One region of the Paenibacillus sp. V4I7 genome, then DNA from elsewhere that is predicted to be linked to it. Evidence: riboswitches for the same ligand, from Rfam matches in the RefSeq annotation. Region 1 holds a riboswitch; each other region holds the start of a gene.
What was found. Region 1 has a riboswitch for cobalamin ahead of QFZ80_RS25795 (energy-coupling factor ABC transporter permease). Riboswitches for the same ligand answer to the same signal wherever they lie in the genome.
Positions count from the first base shown of each region.

Region 1 (7,231 bases):
ACTTCATTACTGCCACCGATCGTCAAATCGCCTACACGAACGGCCCGCGTATCTTTTCTATGGAACATTATGGTTTCTCTCCCCATGACACCAAACATCCTCCGCTCCAATCCCATTAACAGGGGATCGGATTGGAGGCTGTGTGTAATTTGTGAAATTATGGGTTACGCACTTTCTTCTTTCTTCTTACCAGTCGTCTGCGCACCATCTTTGGTCGTCAAAACAGGAGTGATCTTGTTTTGAACTGTTTCCTTAGATACCACACATGTCGTGACGTCTGTTCTCGAAGGGACTTCGAACATCACATCAAGCATAATGCTCTCAATGATGGCTCTCAGGCCGCGCGCGCCAGTATTACGTTTGATAGCTTCTTTAGCAATGGCATCAAGTGCCTCTGCGTCAAATTCGAGTGAGACGTTATCCATCTCAAGCATCTTCTGGTATTGCTTCACGAGCGCATTTTTAGGCTCCGAAAGAATACGCACAAGGGCTGGTTCATCCAGCGGCTCTAGTGTAGAGATGACCGGTAAACGACCCACGAATTCCGGAATTAAACCGAATCGTAAGAGATCTTCCGGAAGCACCATGGATAAGTACTCGCCTGGTTTCAAATCTACTTTAGCCCCATCTGTGCTAAAGCCAATTACTTTTTTACCGATTCTGCGTTTGATAATTTGCTCAAGTCCATCAAAAGCTCCGCCGCAAATAAACAGAATGTTGGTTGTATCAATTTGAATGAATTCTTGATGCGGATGCTTACGTCCACCTTGAGGAGGAACTGAGGCAACCGTACCTTCAAGAATTTTGAGTAAAGCTTGTTGTACACCTTCACCGGAAACGTCTCTTGTAATGGACGGGTTCTCGGATTTACGTGCCACTTTATCGATCTCGTCAATATAGATAATGCCGCGTTCGGCTTTTTCTACATCATAATCTGCAGCTTGAATCAGTTTGAGCAAAATATTCTCAACGTCTTCGCCCACATAACCAGCTTCTGTTAATGAAGTGGCATCCGCGATTGCAAAAGGAACATTCAGAATTTTGGCCAGCGTTTGCGCTAGCAACGTTTTACCGCTTCCTGTAGGTCCTAAAAGTACGATGTTACTTTTTTGAAGCTCAACATCTTCCAATTTGTTTTGCGAATTAATACGCTTATAGTGGTTATAAACCGCTACAGCCAATGATTTTTTCGCTTGATCCTGCCCGATTACGTACTGATCCAAAATATTGCGAATTTCTTTTGGTTTCGGAACATCTTTCAGATCAAGCTCTTCTTCATGCCCTAATTCTTCTTCCACAATCTCCGTGCAAAGCTCTATACATTCATCACAAATGTAAACTCCCGGACCTGCAACAAGTTTGCGAACTTGGTCTTGGGATTTTCCACAAAAGGAACATTTGAGTTGGCCTTTTTCATCGTTAAATTTAAACATGGGATCACTCCTTTATTTCAAGTCGTTTCGAGTGATAACCTCGTCGATTAACCCGTATGTCTTCGCTTCATAAGCGCTCATAAAGTTATCTCGGTCGGTGTCTCTTTCGATCTTTTCAAGCGGCTGTCCCGTCCGGTCCACATAGATCTGGTTGAGTTTTTGTTTCGTTTTGATAATCCAATCCGCGTGGATTTTGATATCGGTTGCTTGACCTCTTACACCGCCGAGCGGTTGGTGAATCATAACTTCTGCATTCGGCAGCGCGTATCGCTTACCTTTGGCACCTGCTGTTAATAGCAGAGAACCCATACTTGCAGCCATACCTACACAAATCGTAGATACATCTGGTTTAATAAACTGCATGGTATCGAAGATACCCATTCCAGCTGTTACAGATCCACCTGGTGAATTGATATATAAGTGGATATCCTTATCGGGATCCTGAGCTGATAAAAAGAGCAGCTGGGCAATGACCAAATTAGCCACATCGTCATCAATAGCGCTCCCAATGAAGATAATGCGGTCCTTTAATAAACGCGAGTAGATATCGTAAGAACGTTCCCCACGAGCCTCTTGTTCAACAACCATAGGAATAAGACTCATTGTACCAACTCCTTTTGCGGCAATAGCCAAGTTCTCTCAATTGAGATTCAGATACAGTTTAACACGTTTGAACAGCAAAGTCATTTTTTCAGAGAACTGCTATGTATGAGGGTATTTCTTATGGTCTTGGACAGATTGGGGGCTAAAATAGGGTAAAAGAAAGGCACGTTGCTTACGTACGTGCCTTTACTTACCTTATTTATACAGCTGCGGAAACATGCTTGCTATTTTCAAGCAAGAAGTCAACCGTTTTTCTAATCACAAGATCGTTGCTCAGACCTTCTAGGCTGCCGTTTGAAGTAAACAGTTCACGAAGTTCTGCTGTTGTTTTTTGGTAGGATTGTGCATATTTCTCAAGCTCCGTGTCAACTTCTTCATCGGAAACTGTGATTTTTTCTGCAGCTGCGATGGCTTCAAGAACAAGGTTGTTACGAACACGCTTATCAGCATCTTCTCTCATTTGTTCTTTTAGCACGCTCTCGTTTTGACCGGAGAACTGGAAGTAGATCTCAAGAGTCATGCCTTGCGAGCGAAGACGTCTTTCGAATTCCTTCACCATAACATCTAGCTCTGCTTCTACCATGGAAGCTGGAATTTCAACATCAGCATTAGTTGCAGCTTTTTCAACAACAGCTGTTTCCAGAGCAGCCTCTGAATCTTTTTCTTTGCGCTCTTGAAGACGTTTTTTCAGTTCTTCTTTGTACTCTACAAGTGTATCGTACTCGCTCACATCTTTAGCAAATTCATCATCAAGCTCTGGCAAGTTTTTGCGTTTAATATCGTGAATTTTCACTTTAAACACAGCTGCTTTGCCTTTCAAATCTTCGGAGTGGTAGTTTTCAGGGAAGCTAACGTTAACTTCTTTCTCTTCGCCTTTACCAAGACCGACGAGTTGCTCTTCGAAACCTGGAATGAAGGAGTTGGAACCAAGCTCAAGGGAGTATTTCTCCGCTTTACCGCCTTCGAATGCTTCACCATCAACGAATCCTTCGAAGTCAAGGACAACAACGTCACCATTTGCTGCTTGTCCTTCTTCAAGAACAACCAATTCAGCATGACGTTGTTGCAAACGAGTAAGCTCTTCATTCAATTCTTCATCGGTAACTTCTGCGCTTACTGCTTCAACTTCGATACCTTTGTATTCGCCAAGTGTTACTTCAGGCTTAACAGTTACTTTAGCTTTGAACTTCAGTACTTGTCCTTTGCCGAATTGCTCAACGTCTACTTCAGGACGATCGACAGGCTCGATTTTAACCTCTTCAATCGCTTCCACATAAACTTCTGGCAAAATGATATCTAAAGCATCTTGATACAAGCTTTCTACACCAAATTTAGCTTCAAATATTGAACGAGGCACTTTCCCTTTACGGAATCCTGGAACATTCACTTTTGCTGATACCTTTTTAAATGCTTTATCCAAAGCATCTGCTACGCGGTCTGCGCCAACTTCCACTTCAAGAACGCCTACGTTCTTCTCTATTTTTTCCCAACTTGCTTTCATTTTATGCTTTCCCCTCCAAAAATGTACGATGACATATTTTCACGTTACGCTCATTACAACCATTCTATTATACCATATAAGATTTTCATTTCAAGGCAACCTTTCTTGCCTTATGATGGATCCGGATTAAACTGCTTCACAAACGCTTGAAGCACATGGTTAGCTCGCTTCCACTGAAGCTTCATAGAATCAACAATCCCGTAATTGTCTAGTAATTCTTCCCGACTCACACTGCCAAATAATTTCTCTTGTAGAATAGCATGCAAGGCAGATGCCCATACATCAACAGCGCCTTCTTCCGCATTCTGTAAATCCGTATAGATTGATGTCCCATAGGCATAGGCTAGAAATTCCTGCCAAGTCTGCTTGGCAAAATAAACAAAATCAGGTTGGCTTATTTCACTAATGTCCCCGACTCTGCGAATCATATCACGAATGCGTGATGGAAATTCCTCCGGGCACATCGGTGTCTCTTCGATCTCGACAAGGATTTTTTCCCCATTCTTAGGGAACTCGATAAATCCACGCTCACCCATCTGTTTAAGCGCCTGCAAAGCTTTAAATTGAATGTGAGGGTGCCGCGGCTTCTCACATAGCCACTCCTTTACACGTTGGCTTACGTCAGATTGATCAATAAACGCCAATTGTTCAAGGGCATTGACTTGCTGCTCTAATGTACCGTCTCTTAGCATATTCAGAAGCTTAAGCGCAAAAGCGCCATCATCGGCTGTCTTTTCTTGTATGTACTGCCGTAATAGATCCGTTTCTTCCTCTGGATCATCTTCCAATGGAGACGTCATTGGGAACATGGATTCCGGATACATGGTACACAGCCAATTCCTCAGGGCTTCCCATTGTTCGGTTTTGTGATGGTCTACTGTCGGAAATTGCAGTAGAAAGGTTAGCAATTGGAGTGCATCACTATACTGCTCTGTTTTTAGAAACCGAGTCAGCTCCTCTTCGTAATATTGCTCTGTTTTCGGAAAAAGAATTAAGTTATTGATGGATGGGTCCGTTATGATGATCACCTCAGAAATCTTGGTCTCGCTGGTGACAGTTTACTTGATTGTCCAAGTGATTGCAAAATAAACATTTAAAATAGGGTTGACTTCACTTGAAACTATATGATAATATAACTCTTGCTTCGCTAAACGGATCACATCCGCAAGGTAAGAAGAGGTCTATGTCTCAGTAGCTCAGCTGGATAGAGCACACGCCTTCTAAGCGTGCGGTCGGGGGTTCGAATCCCTCCTGGGACGTTTATGTACGGCAAAGGATCGCGAGAAATCGCGGTTTTTTTTGTTTATAAGAAAAATAAAATTCACTATGCTACGAATCTTTCATATTGTGCTATACTCTTTTCAATTACATATTTTTTCGAATAAATGAGGTGCCCTTGCGTAGCAAGCAAGGGGTAACAGGGAATCGGGTGCAAATCCCGAGCGGTCCCGCCACTGTATTCGGGGAGTTTCTTTCTATCATGTCACTTGATGCATATTCAGGGAAGGCAGAAAGAATACGATGATCCGAGAGCCAGGAGACCTACCTTCATTTATGCACCCAGAAACCTTCGCGGAAAGGAGCGGTGTACGTCAAGTCTCTCGACATGTAGCTTATATTTGTCGTTTATTCGTACGTACCCACGACCAATCCATCAGGATTGGTCTTTTTTGTTTGTTATTCGAACTTCAATTAGGAGGAATTTAAAAAACATGCAAACAAAATCACGAAAGACAAAGGTCGTTAGCTTCTTACTAGTGGTTATAGGGTTAGCCCTTTATCTATTCATTAATGAACCGCAAACCGTCAACGGCATGCACATTATGGAAGGATTTCTCCCCGTAGGTTGGGCTATATTTTGGTGGGCAGCCTTCCTTCCGTTCTTCTTTCTTGGTGTCCGAGCACTTATCAAAATTACGAAAGAACATCCAGAGCTCAAAATTATGCTCGGTCTTGCTGCTGCGTTCACTTTCGTACTTTCAGCACTAAAGATTCCTTCTGTGACCGGAAGCAGTTCTCATCCAACAGGTACAGGTTTAGGAGCTGTAATGTTCGGACCGCTCCCTATGAGCGTCCTAGGATCGATTGTATTGTTATTTCAAGCGGTTTTACTTGCTCATGGAGGACTTACGACTCTCGGGGCAAATGCATTCTCAATGGCCCTCTCCGGTCCAGTAGTTGGTTACTTCATATATAAGTCCATGATGAAAACAACCGGCAAACAAAAATGGTCGATATTTTTGGCGGCTGCTCTTGCCGACTTATCCACATACATTGTTACTTCTGTCCAATTAGCTCTTGCATTCCCGGCTGAACAAGGTGGATTTATGGCATCCTTCTTGAAATTCGGCGGTATTTTTGCCATTACGCAAATCCCTCTTGCCATTAGTGAAGGCATTTTAACCGTATTAATATGGAATTGGTTACAATCTTACAGCCCTAAAGAACTATCTATCCTACAACATAAAATGAAAGGAGCTTCTGAGCAATGAAAACTCGTACTTTAAATACCCTTATGCTGATTGCTGTTGTATTACTGGCAGTCTTGCCCCTTATTTTCGTACAAGGCGAATTTGGAGGAGCTGATGATACCGCTGAACAATTAATTCAGAGTATTCAACCTTCCTATACGCCATGGTTCTCTTCTTTATTTGAGCTCCCAGCTGAGACAGAAAGTATGCTATTCGCCTTACAAGCGGCCATTGGCGCTGGCTTCATCGGGTTTGCCTTTGGCTTTTTCAAAGGGAAAGCGTCTAAATCCAAAAACCAATGATAAAACGAATCGATTCGCTATCTTATAAAAATGCCTTACGCCCCCTGTCACCGATGTGGAAGTGCGGTTTTGCAGTTATCATGCTGCTGTTTTCTTATCTAACGCATCCACCCGTCCAGGTGCTTATAGCGTTATGGATGACTCTATGGACGGTTGGCTACGCTCGCGTTCCGATCAAATATTATGTAACTGTCATCGGTGCTGCATGCCTTTTTTTTGTGGGGAGTGTACCCGCATTAGTCGTAGAGATCCGTCCTCTGCCAGAAGCCATGCCTGATATTCATGAGGTGGCGGCCTTTATATTCATGGACTGGAAATTGTCCGTTACTTCAACAGGTCTTTTGCTAATTGGAAAATTATTCATTCGTATTATAGCGAGCTTAAGTTGCGTGTCCTTTATTATGTTCAGCACTCCTTTTTCTGAATTGCTGCAAGTCTTACAAAAAGTTCGTGTTCCCAAGCTGGTTCTGGAAATTATGCTTATTATGTATCGGTTTCTGTTCATCCTATTTGAAATAGCCAATAACATGTCTCTAGCTCAGCAATCAAGAGGCGGTCAGACCGGTTTCCAAAATAGATTAAAGGATACAGCCATTATAATTGTTCAAATGTTTATCAAAACGATGCAGCGGTATAAATCATTGTCAAATGGCCTTGTCTCCCGAGGTTTTACGGATGACATTCATATGGTGCCTTACCGAGCTAATCCTGTACCTTTTCGATATAAATTGGAAAGTTATGTAGGGTTCACACTCTTACTGCTGCTCGAAATTTGGCTGCATTGAAATTGGAGGAGTACCGATGAGCACGATTTTAGAAACCTTAGAAGTAAGTTTCAGCTATCCCTTTTCACAGACCATGGCTTTAAACAAATTAAAGCTCCGCATCCCCGAGGGAAAAAAAACGGCCATTTGCGGTCAT
Region 1 is NZ_JAUSZD010000002.1:5,518,670-5,525,900, forward strand. It holds gene ispG (flavodoxin-dependent (E)-4-hydroxy-3-methylbut-2-enyl-diphosphate synthase) at 1-68, opposite strand, end outside; gene clpX (ATP-dependent protease ATP-binding subunit ClpX) at 165-1,433, opposite strand; gene clpP (ATP-dependent Clp endopeptidase proteolytic subunit ClpP) at 1,446-2,036, opposite strand; gene tig (trigger factor) at 2,236-3,537, opposite strand; gene QFZ80_RS25785 (hypothetical protein) at 3,648-4,565, opposite strand; tRNA gene QFZ80_RS25790 (tRNA-Arg) at 4,723-4,796, shown strand; cobalamin riboswitch at 4,909-5,102, shown strand; gene QFZ80_RS25795 (energy-coupling factor ABC transporter permease) at 5,250-6,029, shown strand; gene QFZ80_RS25800 (energy-coupling factor ABC transporter substrate-binding protein) at 6,026-6,310, shown strand; gene cbiQ (cobalt ECF transporter T component CbiQ) at 6,307-7,095, shown strand; gene QFZ80_RS25810 (energy-coupling factor ABC transporter ATP-binding protein) at 7,112-7,231, shown strand, end outside.

Region 2 (7,231 bases), 3.6 Mb from region 1:
ACACAGCGATCAATTCCTTGCATGATCGTTGGTTGAACAAATTCTAGGAAACAGGTCTCTACAATTTGCTCTTTCATCTTACTCGCTATTTCCGAAACAAAGAGGCGAACTTCCTCATTCCCGCCTTCTTCCCGACTCCCATGACCCACAAATAAAACAGCATTCATCCTTTATTTCCCCCTAATTCTAATCGCCGCAAATGGCATTTTCGATAACGAAACCTACCATTTCTTGATGGCGGTAGCCTTCAATTTCTTTAACACGCTTGAAAAATTTATGAAACCGTTCATTCGGATGTCCTTCTTTTTGGTAACGTTCTACAATCCTGCCAACTAATTCGACAAGCTCCCCAGGGTCAATTCCTTCTGCAACGGGCTGAGCCGCATGCGCATTTCGACCTACCGTTTTTCCGCCAAGAAACAGATCAAATTTCTCTTTACGGTAGACGATGCCGATATCTTGCTGAACAGCCCCATAACAAGCCATTCCACACCCATTGAACCCAATTTTCAACTCTTTAGGTACTTCTAGATGGCCAATTCGGTGATGGATGGCTTCCGCATAAGGAATAGATTCACCTTTTTCCAAATTACAAAAGTCGCATGCTTTGATTTGCGCAACATCGCCAATCGGAGACAACAATAAACCAAGTGCACTTAGCTCGGATGTAATCTGCTTAGGGTTATCGGTTTGCACACGAACAATCAGTTGATGATGCGGTGAGTATTCAATATCTCCACGATCCCCAACAATCTCGCCTAACGCACACAGTTGGGCTGCTGTTAACTTTTTATTCGCGATTCCGGGGCTTACTGCAAACTCAAAGATAGATTGGGTCGCAGTCAGCTTATTGTCAAATTCAAAAGGCAACTCTTCATTCCCTTTGGATACTAGCTGCAAGGCTTCTATTGCAAGCTGTAAGGAATTACTAGGTGACAAAATCGGTGATGACTTCAGCTGTGAAAGATCTCTATTTTCAGTAATCTTATCATCCAAGAGTTCATCTTCATCGTCGAACTCCCCCATGGATTCATCCCAATCCTGCTCATCCAATTGTTCCAAAGCCCAAGGCTCAGCCTCGGATTTCAACCTTTGATGTGGTTTAAGCGGCTGTGTTTCGGCCCCTAATGTGTATTTCCGCTGATAACCGCGCGGTGTAATCATGAGACCGTCATACAGCTTGGTTGCGGAATTACCAATAATAATGGTCGTTAACATGCCAATATCATGATTCAGCATATCAGCCAATGTCGTCACAACAACATGCTCGCGATCTCGATACGCGCTTTTGACAATCCCAACAGGTGTTAAAGGAGAACGATACTTAAGGAGAATGCGCTGAGTCTCAACGATTTGTCTGGTCCGTCTACCGCTTCGCGGGTTATAGAGGGCAATAACGAAATCAGCCATCCCTGCTGCATCAACCCGCTTCGCTATCAGCTCCCATGGTGTAAGATGATCACTTAAGCTAATCGTGCAAGAATCATGCATAATTGGAGCGCCTAGCAGAGATCCAGCCGAATGAACAGCTGAAATGCCAGGAATCACTTCTACTTGAACGCCATCCTCACGGGTCCAGCCTTGTTCCATCAATACCTCATAGACAAGACCGGCCATCCCATATACCCCGGCATCTCCACTGGAAATAACGGCAACCTTCTTCCCCTGCTTGGCTTGCCGCACAGCCTCTTGCGCACGACTCACTTCTTCCGTCATGCCTGTTCGAACTACTTGCTGTTCGGTTAACAGACCTGAGATAAGATCCACATAGGTGTTATATCCGATGATAACTTCACTTTCCTGAATCGCTTCCCTTGCACGCTTCGTAATATGTTCAAAACTCCCCGGCCCAAAGCCAATAATGAGCAGTTTTCCTGACAATTTGCATCACCCTTCCCCGTAATTACACAAACAAAAAAAGCATCCCTAACATAAGTCATGTTAGAAACGCTTGGTAAATTACTACAGTTAATAAAACCAGAAGTAACCGCTCTCTAACACTCCCTAATTCCACGTAGGGTAATTGTGTTGTTGAATTAGGCAGGTCTCCTGACTTAATCATCCCCTTGCACCTTCCCAGGTTGTTACCCAGTGGCATGTTGCAAGCAGTTTCCGTAATAAACGGCGATTTTTACAGTGGCGGGTCCGTGCCGGTATTTCACCGGTCTTCCCTTTTAACCATACACCCGAATGGATCTATGGCACCTAATTCCTTTGATATGCAATTACGATCATCCTACCATCTATCGATTGGGTTGTCACGTATTTATTCATAGATGGCCTGGTAGAGTCCTTCCATCAAACTCTGGTAACTGCTTGGTTCAAAGGTCATCTCGGCAAAAGAAACATGAATGACCTTGTTGATCGTTTTAACAATAAAAAAACTATCCTCCCCACGCTCCGGGTCAATATAGGTATAGCACTCTAAGTGATTGGTTCCGGTTTTTTGACGTAAAAATTCCGTTGCTTCCGCACTCAAACTCGCATATTTAGGCATAGTTAGATCCCTTTCCATTTAAACGATGTGATGCTATCTATTATAGCGTATTTTAACCCTTTGATTCCTATCAAAACGAGAAAGTATTTCTTTAATTTTCAGAATTTTCGTACTATAATGAATCTATCAAGATATCGCTTTCATTCTATGAAGGAGGAATTGATATGAGCAGTCATGAAACGAATGGATTGGTGTTTGTCTTTACTGGCACTAGCGGTTCTGGTCGTAAAACAATTGCCCATCACATTGCCAAAGAGCTTGGTTTCTCATCTGTCGTCTCCTACACAACTCGAATACCTAGACCCAAAGAAATCAACGGGAAGGATTATAATTTCATCTCACGCAAAGTGTTCATCGATAGTGACATTGCAGGTGAATTTTTTCAAACTGTTGAAATTGACGGGAATTTCTATGGGATCAAGAAAGCGGACATCGATGAAGCGCTTCGCAAAGACGGACTTATCTATGTCATTGTGAATCGTTATGCAGCTAATCGTTTCAAGTATACATTTGGAGATAGAGCTATCCGCTTGTTCATCTATGTCAACAAACAAACGATCATGGAACGCATGCTTGCTCGAAATACGCCTACTGACGTCATTGACCACTACATGAACCACTACATAGAGGAAGTCTCCTACCGCAAGGATTGTGAGTATGTTTTTGAGAATATGAATTTACAAGAATCGATCGACAAGGTGAAGGCAACCATGCTCGCTCACATGCAAACTACAACAAGTTAAGTGTGCTTATAACGCCAAGAGACCCGGTGATCAACATCACCGAGTCTCTTTTTTTACGATCCAACATTCATTTTAATGGGGCTTTTTTCCTCTTCAAGGCCACGAAACCGCCGAATAGTGAAACCGGTACGATGACGACAAAACCAATCAATTCGTACCATAACGGAATGCTATCATTGGTTAACATGGAATCAAATCCGATTGCAGCGCCGATGACACCAATAATGGCTGCATTGAAATATTCGGCGCGCTTCGCAACCTTTGCGGCGATGTATCCGCCAAGAAACGACCAGAACAAACCAACTACCAAAAGCAAAAGTAATAGGCCTACATTCGAATATATAACACTTACATTCTGCTCATCCACCGGGCGATTAGCAAAATATATACCGCCAATTAACGCAGTCGATATTAAAGTCCCCAAGTTATCAACCGCTACACCAAGCAGTACACCCAGAAAATGAAATTTCCGTTCACTTTTTTGTTCAACCATAGATTCTTCTTCTCTCCTGATCACTTCGATCTACCAGCCTTATCCATAATACCATGTGGCCGCTTTAGTATCCAGTTCTTACCTTGCAGAGCTTGCAGAGTTCGCAGTCTCTTCGGCAATCTTCTTCACGTAGTTATTACGCTTTTCAAGAAATCGAGTCATATACTTTGCTAAAAACAAGTGATCGGCAAGCCTCCCCAATCCTCCAAAAGGTGAAGTGTAATCAAACGTATCCACCATCAAAGTGCCTTGCTCTACAGTTACAAATTCATGTGTATGACGAAATCGCTTGAACGCCCCTCTAACCATTTCATCTACAAAGTAATACGGCTTCACCATCTCTGTAATCTGGGCAGTCAATTGCTGCTTAATACCTAAATGATAAGCTTCCCAAGTCACTGTTTCTCCATGCTCAATCAACCCCTGTATCCTGCCTGCTATCGCTCGTTCCTTCGTATGAGAGGTTGATTCTGCATGGATATCTATACTCCTTGCCAAATCAAAACACACTTCAATAGGTGCATGAATAAGTAACTCCTGTCGTATTGTTGGCATTGAATCCTCTACTTCCACCAAGTTTCTATCGGATAATCCGCGGCATTCACAATAACAGTTTGACCTATTTTCGGTGTGACAATTGATACTTTACTAGCATGCGCTGCCCTTGTAGCACGCTCTACCGGATCTGTCCAGTCATGTAAGGCCAGCGTGAATGCTCCCCAATGTATCGGTATCATCAGCTCCCCTTTCACATCCATATGGGCTTGAACCGTTTCTTCCGGCATCATATGAATATCAGACCAGCGATCATCGTATTGACCGCACTCCATCAGAGTAAGATCGAACGGACCATACTTAAGCCCAATTTCTTTGAAATGAGGGGAATACCCACTATCGCCACTGAAGAAGATGCCCGCCTGCTTTCCTTTGATCACCCACGAGCACCATAAGGTAGCACCGCGATCCGTCATACTTCTCCCCGAAAAGTGTATAGCTGGCGTACAGGCCAACGTTAGACCTTCAAACGTAAACTCTTCCCACCAATCATACTCTTCGATCTTCTCAGGCAGCACCCCCCATCTGATCAGATGATCGGCAACCCCAAGCGGGACAAAAAACTTGTTCACTTTATGCTTTATTTTCATTATCGTTCCATAATCCAAATGATCATAATGGTCGTGTGACAAAATAACAGCATCAATCACGGGCAGCTGCGCTATTTCAAAAGGCAATCCACCGCTATATCTTCCCTTCCCAAACCATGGAAACGGCGAAGGAGCTTTCCCGAACATGGGATCTAATAATAGGGCTTTGCCATCAATCGTTAACAAGGAAGCCGAATGACCAAACCAAGTCACTTTTGTTTCCAGATCCTTGGTCAAATTAGGGTTTTCCATCGCAAATTGCGTCTTTGGACGTCGATTAGGACTGCTTTTCGCAAAATCAAGCAAGATCCCGACCGTATTCCTGAAGCCCATATTCATCATGGTAGGAACAGGGTTTTCGAATTTCCCATTCAAATACTGAGAGGATCGAGAGAATACGCGAGCCTTCTCCTTCGATGGTTTCCGACCAAAAACAGGATAAACATTCATAAAAAGTACAATAACGCACATAATTCCCACTACGATACTCGTCAATATAAGTAACAACTTCTCTGCCTCCATGCTTAAACGTATTGGAATAGTCTTTTATGACTAGATGTATTAACGTAAATCCACATCGTATGGTTCCAAGATTTGATTAACAACCCTAATTCCAAGCATGGGCAATGCTCCTTAATCGGCTAGAAAGTCACATTTTTTTTCAAGATTAGGGACAATAGCACAATCAGTCGATTCGCCCAAACATTCCTCAAAAATAGTCATAAGCTATCTTGAAACACAAACCACTTTCAGTTGGAGGTTGATTCGGATGAGTTGTGGAACTGGCGTAGGTTATACTTCTTCAGCAGCAATCTTGGTACTATTCATTTTACTGGTTATCATCACTAGCGCTTTTGTTTGGTAATTTAGAAAGCAAATACAGAAGGACTACCAATCATCATAGGTAGTCCTTCTGACATTCCCCTCTTCCGTCAATGTCAATGATATCAAAGAATTGTTCATTGTAAGTTTTTAATAAACTAAAAAGAACGCTCTGGAAGAGCGCCCCTTTTTGATATATAGTAGTACGGTCATCCATTCAAAACGTTAGACTCAATCGTGACCAATTCATACAAATCATTCACGTCACACCCCAAGGTGTCAGCGATAGATATAGCAGACTTAAGCGGCATGATTCTTTTGTTTTCAACAAAGTCGGTAATCCGCTCTGGCTTGTATAGCAAAGTTCGAGCGAGTTCAAAGGCAGTCATGTTGGATTCAATTAATCGCTCACTAAGCAGGCAACGACCGAGCTCATATTTCATTCTGATGACCTCCAAGACACTACAAAGATTCTAACCCTCTCAAGAAACCTTATGCTCGATGCGAAGCTTATCTGCCACCATCGCGATGAACTCCGAATTTGTCGGTTTGGACTTCGAGATGTTAATCGTATATCCGAAAATAAACGAGATGGAATCGATGTTGCCGCGCGTCCAAGCAACTTCAATCGCATGACGGATGGCGCGCTCAACGCGGCTTGGTGTAGTCTTGTACTTCTCAGCTATAGCTGGGTACAAAGTTTTGGTGATCGCACCAAGGATTTCGATATTGTTGTATACCATCGTGATCGCTTCGCGAAGATATTGATATCCTTTAATATGCGCAGGAACGCCAATTTCATGTATGATGCTGGTGATATTAGCATCTAAGTTTTTACCTTTAGGCATATGTACAATATTTGCTCGTGTTGTTGAAGTCGTTGCGGAAGCTTGATTGTTACCAACAAGCTGGCGAATTCGGTTCGTTAGCGTATCCATATCAAAAGGCTTGAGAATGTAGTAAGAGGCTCCAAGTTGCACAGCTTTTTGAGTGATATTTTCTTGTCCAAAAGCGGTTAGCATGATGATTTTCGGTTGTGTGGGAAGATTCATCTCACGCATTTTCTCAAGTACACCCAGACCATCCAAGTGAGGCATAATAATATCTAAAATGAGTACATCCGGCAAATCACGTTGTTGTTCAAGAAAACGAAGAACCTCGTTACCGTTGTACGCCACTCCTACAATTTCCATATCCTCTTGCTCACCAATGAACTCTGATAATAAATGGGTAAACTCACGATTGTCATCTGCTAGTAACACTTGAATTTTTTGCAACTTAAAATCCTCCTTTAGCTACTCATACAAGTTGGTATTTCTCTCTTAAGTAAAGGTATTCGACACCCCAACTTAAATTCCTTCTGTCGAATATTATTTTTCTTTTCTTTTAATTCACTTTCTTATATAATAATATATTTATCTTCTGTTTCCAACATTTTTCGACATATTCACATAAAGTCGTGTTTTTCCTTGTAGAATGAGGTTAAAATTAAATAAAGAATCAAAGGCTTCTAGCTCGCCTTTGATTCTTT
Region 2 is NZ_JAUSZD010000002.1:1,927,480-1,934,710, reverse strand. It holds gene QFZ80_RS09890 (sirohydrochlorin chelatase) at 1-167, opposite strand, end outside; gene cobJ (precorrin-3B C(17)-methyltransferase) at 187-1,881, opposite strand; cobalamin riboswitch at 2,023-2,224, opposite strand; gene QFZ80_RS09880 (hypothetical protein) at 2,267-2,497, opposite strand; gene QFZ80_RS09875 (guanylate kinase) at 2,662-3,240, shown strand; gene QFZ80_RS09870 (hypothetical protein) at 3,308-3,733, opposite strand; gene QFZ80_RS09865 (SRPBCC family protein) at 3,812-4,288, opposite strand; gene QFZ80_RS09860 (MBL fold metallo-hydrolase) at 4,297-5,376, opposite strand; gene QFZ80_RS09855 (YjcZ family sporulation protein) at 5,648-5,743, shown strand; gene QFZ80_RS09850 (helix-turn-helix domain-containing protein) at 5,910-6,143, opposite strand; gene spo0A (sporulation transcription factor Spo0A) at 6,183-6,977, opposite strand; gene spoIVB (SpoIVB peptidase) at 7,211-7,231, opposite strand, start outside.
Region 2: linked by a shared signal. The riboswitch ahead of cobJ (precorrin-3B C(17)-methyltransferase) and the one ahead of QFZ80_RS25795 (energy-coupling factor ABC transporter permease) in region 1 are both predicted to bind cobalamin.

Region 3 (7,231 bases), 5.3 Mb from region 1:
ACATGAGAATCAGCTAGCCATGTTGAAAACAAAGCGACTATAAGCGTAGTAGTAAAGAGGGCTACTAATGCAGACATAATCACATGCCATTTGGTAACTCCGCGAAAAAAACTCCCTAATCCTGAGTCTCGCCGTGCATAGGGCCACCCTTGAATTGCTGCAACCATAAACCAACGACTCCAGATGGGAACGATGGCAAGTAAGAAGCATACACGACCCATTCCACCAGTACCTAGTAAGGTGTAAAGAAGCGAAAATTTGAGGAGCAGGTGGAGAACACAAACGATGACACCCATGGCGCCTACGCGGCTGTCTTTCATGATTTCTAGCATTTGCTCACGGGGTCTGTGACTAAGAATACCATCCGCGGTATCCATTAGTCCGTCTAAGTGCAGGCCGCCTGTTAAGACAACCCAGAACCCAAGCAGCAGTACGCCTGCGGGCATCGCAGGAAGGACGAGGCTTAACCCTTCGCCTGCTAGGAGTAAAAGAAGACCGATGACGAATCCCGCTAGCGGATAAAATATCACGCTTCTTTGGAATACTCGGTCTGTATAGTCAATTTGCACAGGAATCGGCAAACGGGTTAGAAACTGAAAGGCTGCTATGCAAGCACGCAGCCAGTCTAGTAAAACAGTACGAGTAGTATGCACAGCAATCCTCCCATCACTACAAAGCTGACGCCGTAGAGCATTCTCACGGCGTAGACAATATCCTGCTGCGCTAGCTCCCGCAGCGGCCAGCCCAGGCGAGCGCGCTCACTCGCAGCGCCGCCATAGACGTTCAGCCCGCCCAGCTCAATTCCGAGTGCCCCGGCTACCGCCGACTCCGGAATTCCGCTATTCGGGCTGGGGTGCAGGTGCGCGAAGCGGCGAATCGCTGCCGCTGCGCGCTTCGCCGAGAGGCCCGGCTGCAGCAGGGCGACGAGGATTAACAGGAGGCCGGTCAGCCGAGCCGGGATCCAGTTCATCACGTCGTCCCAGCGGGCCGACGCCCAGCCGAAATGACGGTATCTGTCATTTCGGTAACCGACCATCGAATCCAGCGTATTCGATGCCCGGTACAGCATCGCGAGCGGTGCACCGCCGATCAGCGCATAGAACAAGGGCGCGATGACCGCGTCGACGATGTTCTCCGCCACGGTCTCCACGACCGCGCGCGTCAGTTCTTCCTCGCCGAGCTCATCCGTATCGCGACCTACGATGTAGCCCGTGTACTTGCGAGCATCTGCGAGATTCCCTGAACGCAGCGGATTGTAAACTAGATAAGCGGCATCCTTTAATCCTTTAATAGCTATCGTTGTGGAAATGAACCACGTAGAGAACAAGTATCCGAGCCACTCATGTATCGAGTGAGCAGCAAGAGTAAGCAGCAGCATCACGTTAAAGCTAAGCACTACAGTAGAAACAGTAAGCATGACACCCTTAGTTCGCAGCCATCCAGACGATGATATAACCGACGTCTCTTTTCCTTTATGTAACATGCCTTCTACCCAGCGAATGAAGCGTCCGATGAGAATAACCGGATGTATCGGCCACTTCGGATCACCAATCAGCCAGTCCAGCGCAATGGCAGCAGCCGTCATACTAACGATTTCCTGCCAAGAATATATCCACATATTGATCACCGTTCCATGCCTAAAGACTTATTCTATTCCAGTCGATAAGCTCTGCTTTTTAGCTCCATGGGTATGCCCACCGTGACAAGGAATACCTGCTCACACACCTCAGCTAGTCGTTGATTCATTCGTCCTGCCAGATCACGAAAACTACGGCCAAGCGGGTATTCCGGCACAATGCCGTCACCTACTTCATTCGTAACCAAGATGAGGTGTCCACGGTAGGAGGACACTGCTTCTACGAGCTCGTCTATGCGTTTCATTACCCGAGCAGAAGCATCTATTTCTCCCTCATGATGGAGCAACCAGTTGGACAGCCAAAGTGTCAAACAGTCGACCAAGACCACGGCATCCTCCCCGCTCTCCTGCAAGCGGAGCAGTAACTCCCGCAGTTGGAAAGGCTCCTCCCGGGTATCCCATGGATACCCGGAGGCAAGCCTCATCTGCTGATGCAGCTCAACCCGCTCCTTCATTTCCTCATCGTAGATGTGGGAAGTCGCGATATAAATCCCTCGCTCACTGCCATGCATGGCGAGCTTCTCCGCGAAGGAACTCTTGCCGCTGCGCGCGCCGCCCGTAACCAAAACTGCCATGGCGCCTTCGCCTCCTTATCGATGCTTACTGTATAAGCTTACCTTTTAACGGCATGCCCCTACACGGCTAACCCCGCGACACGCCTGCGCTTTCGAATGTCGCCATTTCCTTCATGATCTTGCCTGCGGCATCGATCAAGTTAAAGACAAGCACCGCGCCTGTTCCTTCGCCCAGCCGCATATCCATCTGCAGCATCGCTGCGAGGCCAACCGCTTCGAGCAGCTTCGCATGCCCCTGCTCCTGCGATAAGTGCGAGGCGAGCATGTAGGACGCGGTTAGCGGTGCTAATCGGCTCGCCACAAGCGCAGCTGCCGACGAGATGAATCCGTCGACGACGACCGGACAGCGATTCTTCGCTGCGCCGAGAATCACACCAACAAGTCCGGCGATCTCCAATCCGCCGACCTTCATTAACACATCGAGCGCATACTCAGCGCTTGATCTGTTCACCTCATCCACACGAAGTCCATTCACATCCAGCGCCTTATTCACAACGGACACTTTATGCAACCATTTGCTATCGTCAATGCCTGTTCCGCGCCCAACAGCTATACTCGCATCCAAGCCCGTCAAAGCACACAGAATCGCGGCGCTGGCCGTTGTATTGCCAATCCCCATCTCTCCCATAGCAAAGAGCCGGTAGCCCTTTTCCACCAACTCGTCCACAACTTCTATACCAGCTTGTATGGCTTGGACAGTCTCATCCAGCGTTAATGCCGCTTCACGCGCCATATTACGCGTCCCTTTTCTTACTTTGCGAGAGACGAGATTAGGATGCTCCAGATCAGCATTTACCCCCATATCGACACAGACAACTTCAGCGCCGGCATGTCTGGCAAGTACATTGACAGCAGCCCCGCCATAAAGGAAATTAAGCACCATTTGAGGCGTTACTTCCGCCGGATATGCACTAATCCCTTCTTCACATACGCCGTGATCCCCGGCCATTACGATGACCGCTTTTTTATCGAAAATCGGCATCACATCGCCCGTAATTCCGGCAACCTGACGTGCAATATCTTCCAGTTTCCCGAGGCTTCCCTGTGGTTTCGTCAACTGATTTAAATGATCATTCGCTTGGTTCACTACATCTTGATAAACAGGCTTAATGCTATCTATAATCTCTTGCATCTTATTCATGATTGTGACCCTCCGATAGCTCATCTATTTTCCTGGCTGTAATAAAATTTGCGGCGCATCGTTAACGGGGTGCTGCAGGACAATCGGTTCAGTTCCATACACTTCGCTGATTAATCCGCTGGTAATGATTTCATCAGGTGTTCCTATCGCTGCAAGTTCGCCATTATGTATAACCATTAATCGCGTGCAGTACTGCGCAGCCAAATTCAAGTCATGTAGGACAGCTACAACCGTCAACTCGGATTCTCGCTGCCATTCCTTGATGTAGTCCATCATCTGTACTTGATATCCGATATCCAAGAACGTTGTTGGTTCATCCAGCATAAGCAGCTGCGGCTGCTGCGCCATCACTTTAGCAAGAGCGACACGCTGACGTTCACCGCCACTGAGGCGCTCGATTGTTCGATCAATCAGCGGTTCCAAGTGCAGCTTCCGGACAATCCTATCAATTAAACCTTCTGCATCAGCAGACTCCTCACCAAGCCAATTCTGAAAAGGATATCGGCCCATTTCCACCACTTCACGGACCGTGAAGCCTACTGGAGGCAGTGCATCCTGCTGGAGGACAGCAAGCCATCTAGCCAGCTCTTTTCGTGAATAGGAGGATACTAACCGGCCACCCAGGTCAACACTTCCGTTTTTAACAGGATCAATCCCTGATATTAGACGAAGTAACGTTGACTTACCGCTGCCGTTTGGCCCAATAATACCAAAAAATTCACCCTGCTTGATCTCAAAGCTGATGTTCTCAAGCACTTGCTGTTCCTTAAAGCTTTGGGAAAGGTGCTCCACTTTAATCATCTTGATCAACCTCTTAACGTTTTCTTATCCTTGTGGAGCAAATAAGCAAAAAATGGTGCGCCCAGAAATGCCGTGATGACCCCAAGTGGAATTTCAGTTGGACTCAGCAGGGTACGGGCAAGTGTATCTGCCCAGAGGACATAAATCCCCCCGCCAATGGCGGATAAAGGAATAATCAACCGATAATCCGGACCTACCAATAGTCGCACCAAATGCGGTACGATGAGTCCTACAAAGCCGATAACACCAGCAACAGATACCGCTGCAGCCGTTATGAAAGTTGCTACTATAAGCACAATCAGCTTCGTCCGCTCCACATTCACACCAAGATGTGACGCCTGCCGCTCACCAAGAGCCAGTAAATTTAACGACCTTGCATAGCTAAGCAGCACGACAAAACCGATAATTAAATAGGGTGAGATGATATAGGTATACGACCAACCTCGCATGGCCAAGCTGCCCATTAACCAGAAAATAATTTCATTAATGACTTGATTGGAAATAGACACCATGAATGATACGATTGCCCCTAGAAATGCCTGCATGACCACGCCTGATAAAATAAGCGTCTCCATCTTCAGCTTCCCTTCGATCTGGGCAAGCTTAAGAACCAGAAATAAAGAAATAAGTCCTGTCACAAAGGCAACAATAGGAATCGACCACTGCCCAAACCACGCTACTTGCAGTCCAAAATAGATTAAAAATGCGGCTCCAACAGAAGCACCCGAGGATACACCGAGTGCATAAGGATCAGCAAGTGGATTGCGCAGCACACCTTGAAAAGCTGCCCCTGCAATGGAAAGTGAGGCCCCTACAAGAATCCCCAGTAATACACGGGGAAATCGCACTTTATTAATGATTTGTTCCGACGACTGCGGCCAGGTTGCATCGATGTGATCTCCCAGCCAAGGAATGTGCTTGGCGAGAATACTGGCAATTTGCAAAACCGGGAGATTAGCGGTTCCCAGCGACAAGCTCGCCATAATAGAAAGAAGAAGGAGTATAACCCCTACTCCTCCCCATAGCATTAATTTTCTTTTCATTTTATTTCACCAGTTCGGGATAAATGCCTTTCGCCATTTCAAGCAATCCATCGGTCAGCCTTGGACCAGGACGGCTCAACATGTTCTGGTCGAGGCCAATCACCTGCTTGTTCTTCACGGCATCAATGGCATCCCAACCGCTTCGCGTACGGATAATTTCATCAAGTGGTTTCTTACTCTTACTATCGACGACCCCATTGGCGAATAAAATTACACCTGGGTTTTGTTGAATGATTTTCTCTTCGCTGATTTGATACCAGCCTTTTCCGTCTCCTGCGACGTTAATCCCGCCAGAAAGCTTGATCAATTCATCCATGTATTCGCCACTGCCCACTGTCCATCCCGGGGCAAATTCAATGTATACCTTTTTCTTGTTCTCTTGCTTGACGTCTTTCACTGCATTAACAACCTTTTGACGATCCGATTTCATCTTAGCAACCACTTTTTCCGCTTGCTCCTGATGATCTGTAATCAATCCGTAGGTTTGAATGTTCGCAATGGCATCATCCAAGGTTTTCGGCTCCACTTTAAACACGTTAATATTTAAAGCGCGCAACTTTTCTACCGTATCGGGTTTCATTGAAACTCCTGTGAACAAGACATTCGCATTGGCTGCAATAACTGCTTCTTGGTTAGGCTTCGTTATACTGCCAAGCTTCGGTTTCGTTTTGGCCGCTTCTGGATAATCATCGAAATCAGATACACCAACAATATTAGCCTCAAGCCCAATTGCAAAAAGGGCTTCAGTCTCTGCCGGAGACACGGATGCAATACGTTCAGGCGCCTTATCAAAAGTAAACTCCTTACCCGTAGCATCCTTTATCTTCAATGGATAGACCGTCTTTTTGGCTGCTGCTGGTGCCGAAGTTGCAGCAGGAGCTTTTGTTCCCTCCCCGCCAAGCTTAGATGGATCAGACATTTCCGTTTCCTTTTTGCCGCAAGCTGCGAGACTGATTGCTGTTACTAGAGCTAGCGTAAGAATAAGTGCTTTTTTTACTGAATTCCTTTTCATCTGACAAAACCTCTTTCTGAACTATTTATTTCGATTGACCCTAACAAAAAAGCCCCTTTGTTCTCGAAGGAACAAAGGGGACGATAAATCGCGGTGCTCAGCAACCCTAAGGTTGCTTCCTGATTTAACGCGATCCTTTTCCTCGAAGGATGTCGTAAACGGCACCATGGGCAGGTATCCTGACTCTCCCGGCAACTCATGCCTGGATTACAGTGGCGGGACCGTGCCGGACTTTAACCGGCTTCCCTTTTAAGTGGCAATCTCTTCTTAATGAGCTTAACCAACACCTATGGCTGCATATTTTACTATCAATCTATTTGTCGATTATAGACTTCTTGTTACTTTTGTGCAATTACTTTGAGCACTTGTTTCGACTCGTTCAACTTTGGAGCATTTTGGGGAATAAAAGCCACCAAGCCTTTTCCTTCAAAACCTTGTTCTTTCATCCATTTGTTTCCTGCAAGAGGAATACCATAAAGATGCTTTTCTGCAGGCTTGCCTTCTTCAGCTATTTGAATAACACCATCCGGATAATCTACCGGATTGATCGTATCATCCAAAGAAACGAAACCCGCTTGATTACTAAGTGATTTGAATTGATCTTCCGCAAGAATGAAGATGCCATTGCCTCCTGCAGCCAGCTCTACAATCATTTTTTCCATCGAGAATATAGGCGACGTATTAATTTTGACTGTAGGAACTTCGCCCACCTTGGACTTCAAGGAACTCTCCAGCTTGTCCCCCGCTTCACTTGGAAAACCATTAGTGCCCATTATAAATATAGATACATCCGGCTTCGGCCCGCCGCAACCCGTTAGAATCACCATAAGCCCCATCATCATAACTAACAGCCATTTCACTTTCATGTTGTAAGCGTACCTCCGTTTGTTATCTGAATCCATCGATAATCGCGAGAAAAGTCGGTTTTCACCGACTTTTTTTCCCATTATGCATATATTCATTTATTTTTTGGTCTAGGATTGTGCTCAATTCAACGACGGAATCCGATGTCATTTCTTCGCC
Region 3 is NZ_JAUSZD010000002.1:235,980-243,210, reverse strand. It holds gene cobS (adenosylcobinamide-GDP ribazoletransferase) at 1-653, opposite strand, end outside; gene cbiB (adenosylcobinamide-phosphate synthase CbiB) at 626-1,618, opposite strand; gene cobU (bifunctional adenosylcobinamide kinase/adenosylcobinamide-phosphate guanylyltransferase) at 1,651-2,211, opposite strand; gene cobT (nicotinate-nucleotide--dimethylbenzimidazole phosphoribosyltransferase) at 2,279-3,352, opposite strand; gene QFZ80_RS02355 (ABC transporter ATP-binding protein) at 3,377-4,153, opposite strand; gene QFZ80_RS02350 (FecCD family ABC transporter permease) at 4,159-5,196, opposite strand; gene QFZ80_RS02345 (ABC transporter substrate-binding protein) at 5,198-6,208, opposite strand; cobalamin riboswitch at 6,361-6,514, opposite strand; gene QFZ80_RS02340 (hypothetical protein) at 6,547-7,074, opposite strand; gene QFZ80_RS02335 (aspartyl-phosphate phosphatase Spo0E family protein) at 7,136-7,231, opposite strand, start outside.
Region 3: linked by a shared signal. The riboswitch ahead of QFZ80_RS02345 (ABC transporter substrate-binding protein) and the one ahead of QFZ80_RS25795 (energy-coupling factor ABC transporter permease) in region 1 are both predicted to bind cobalamin.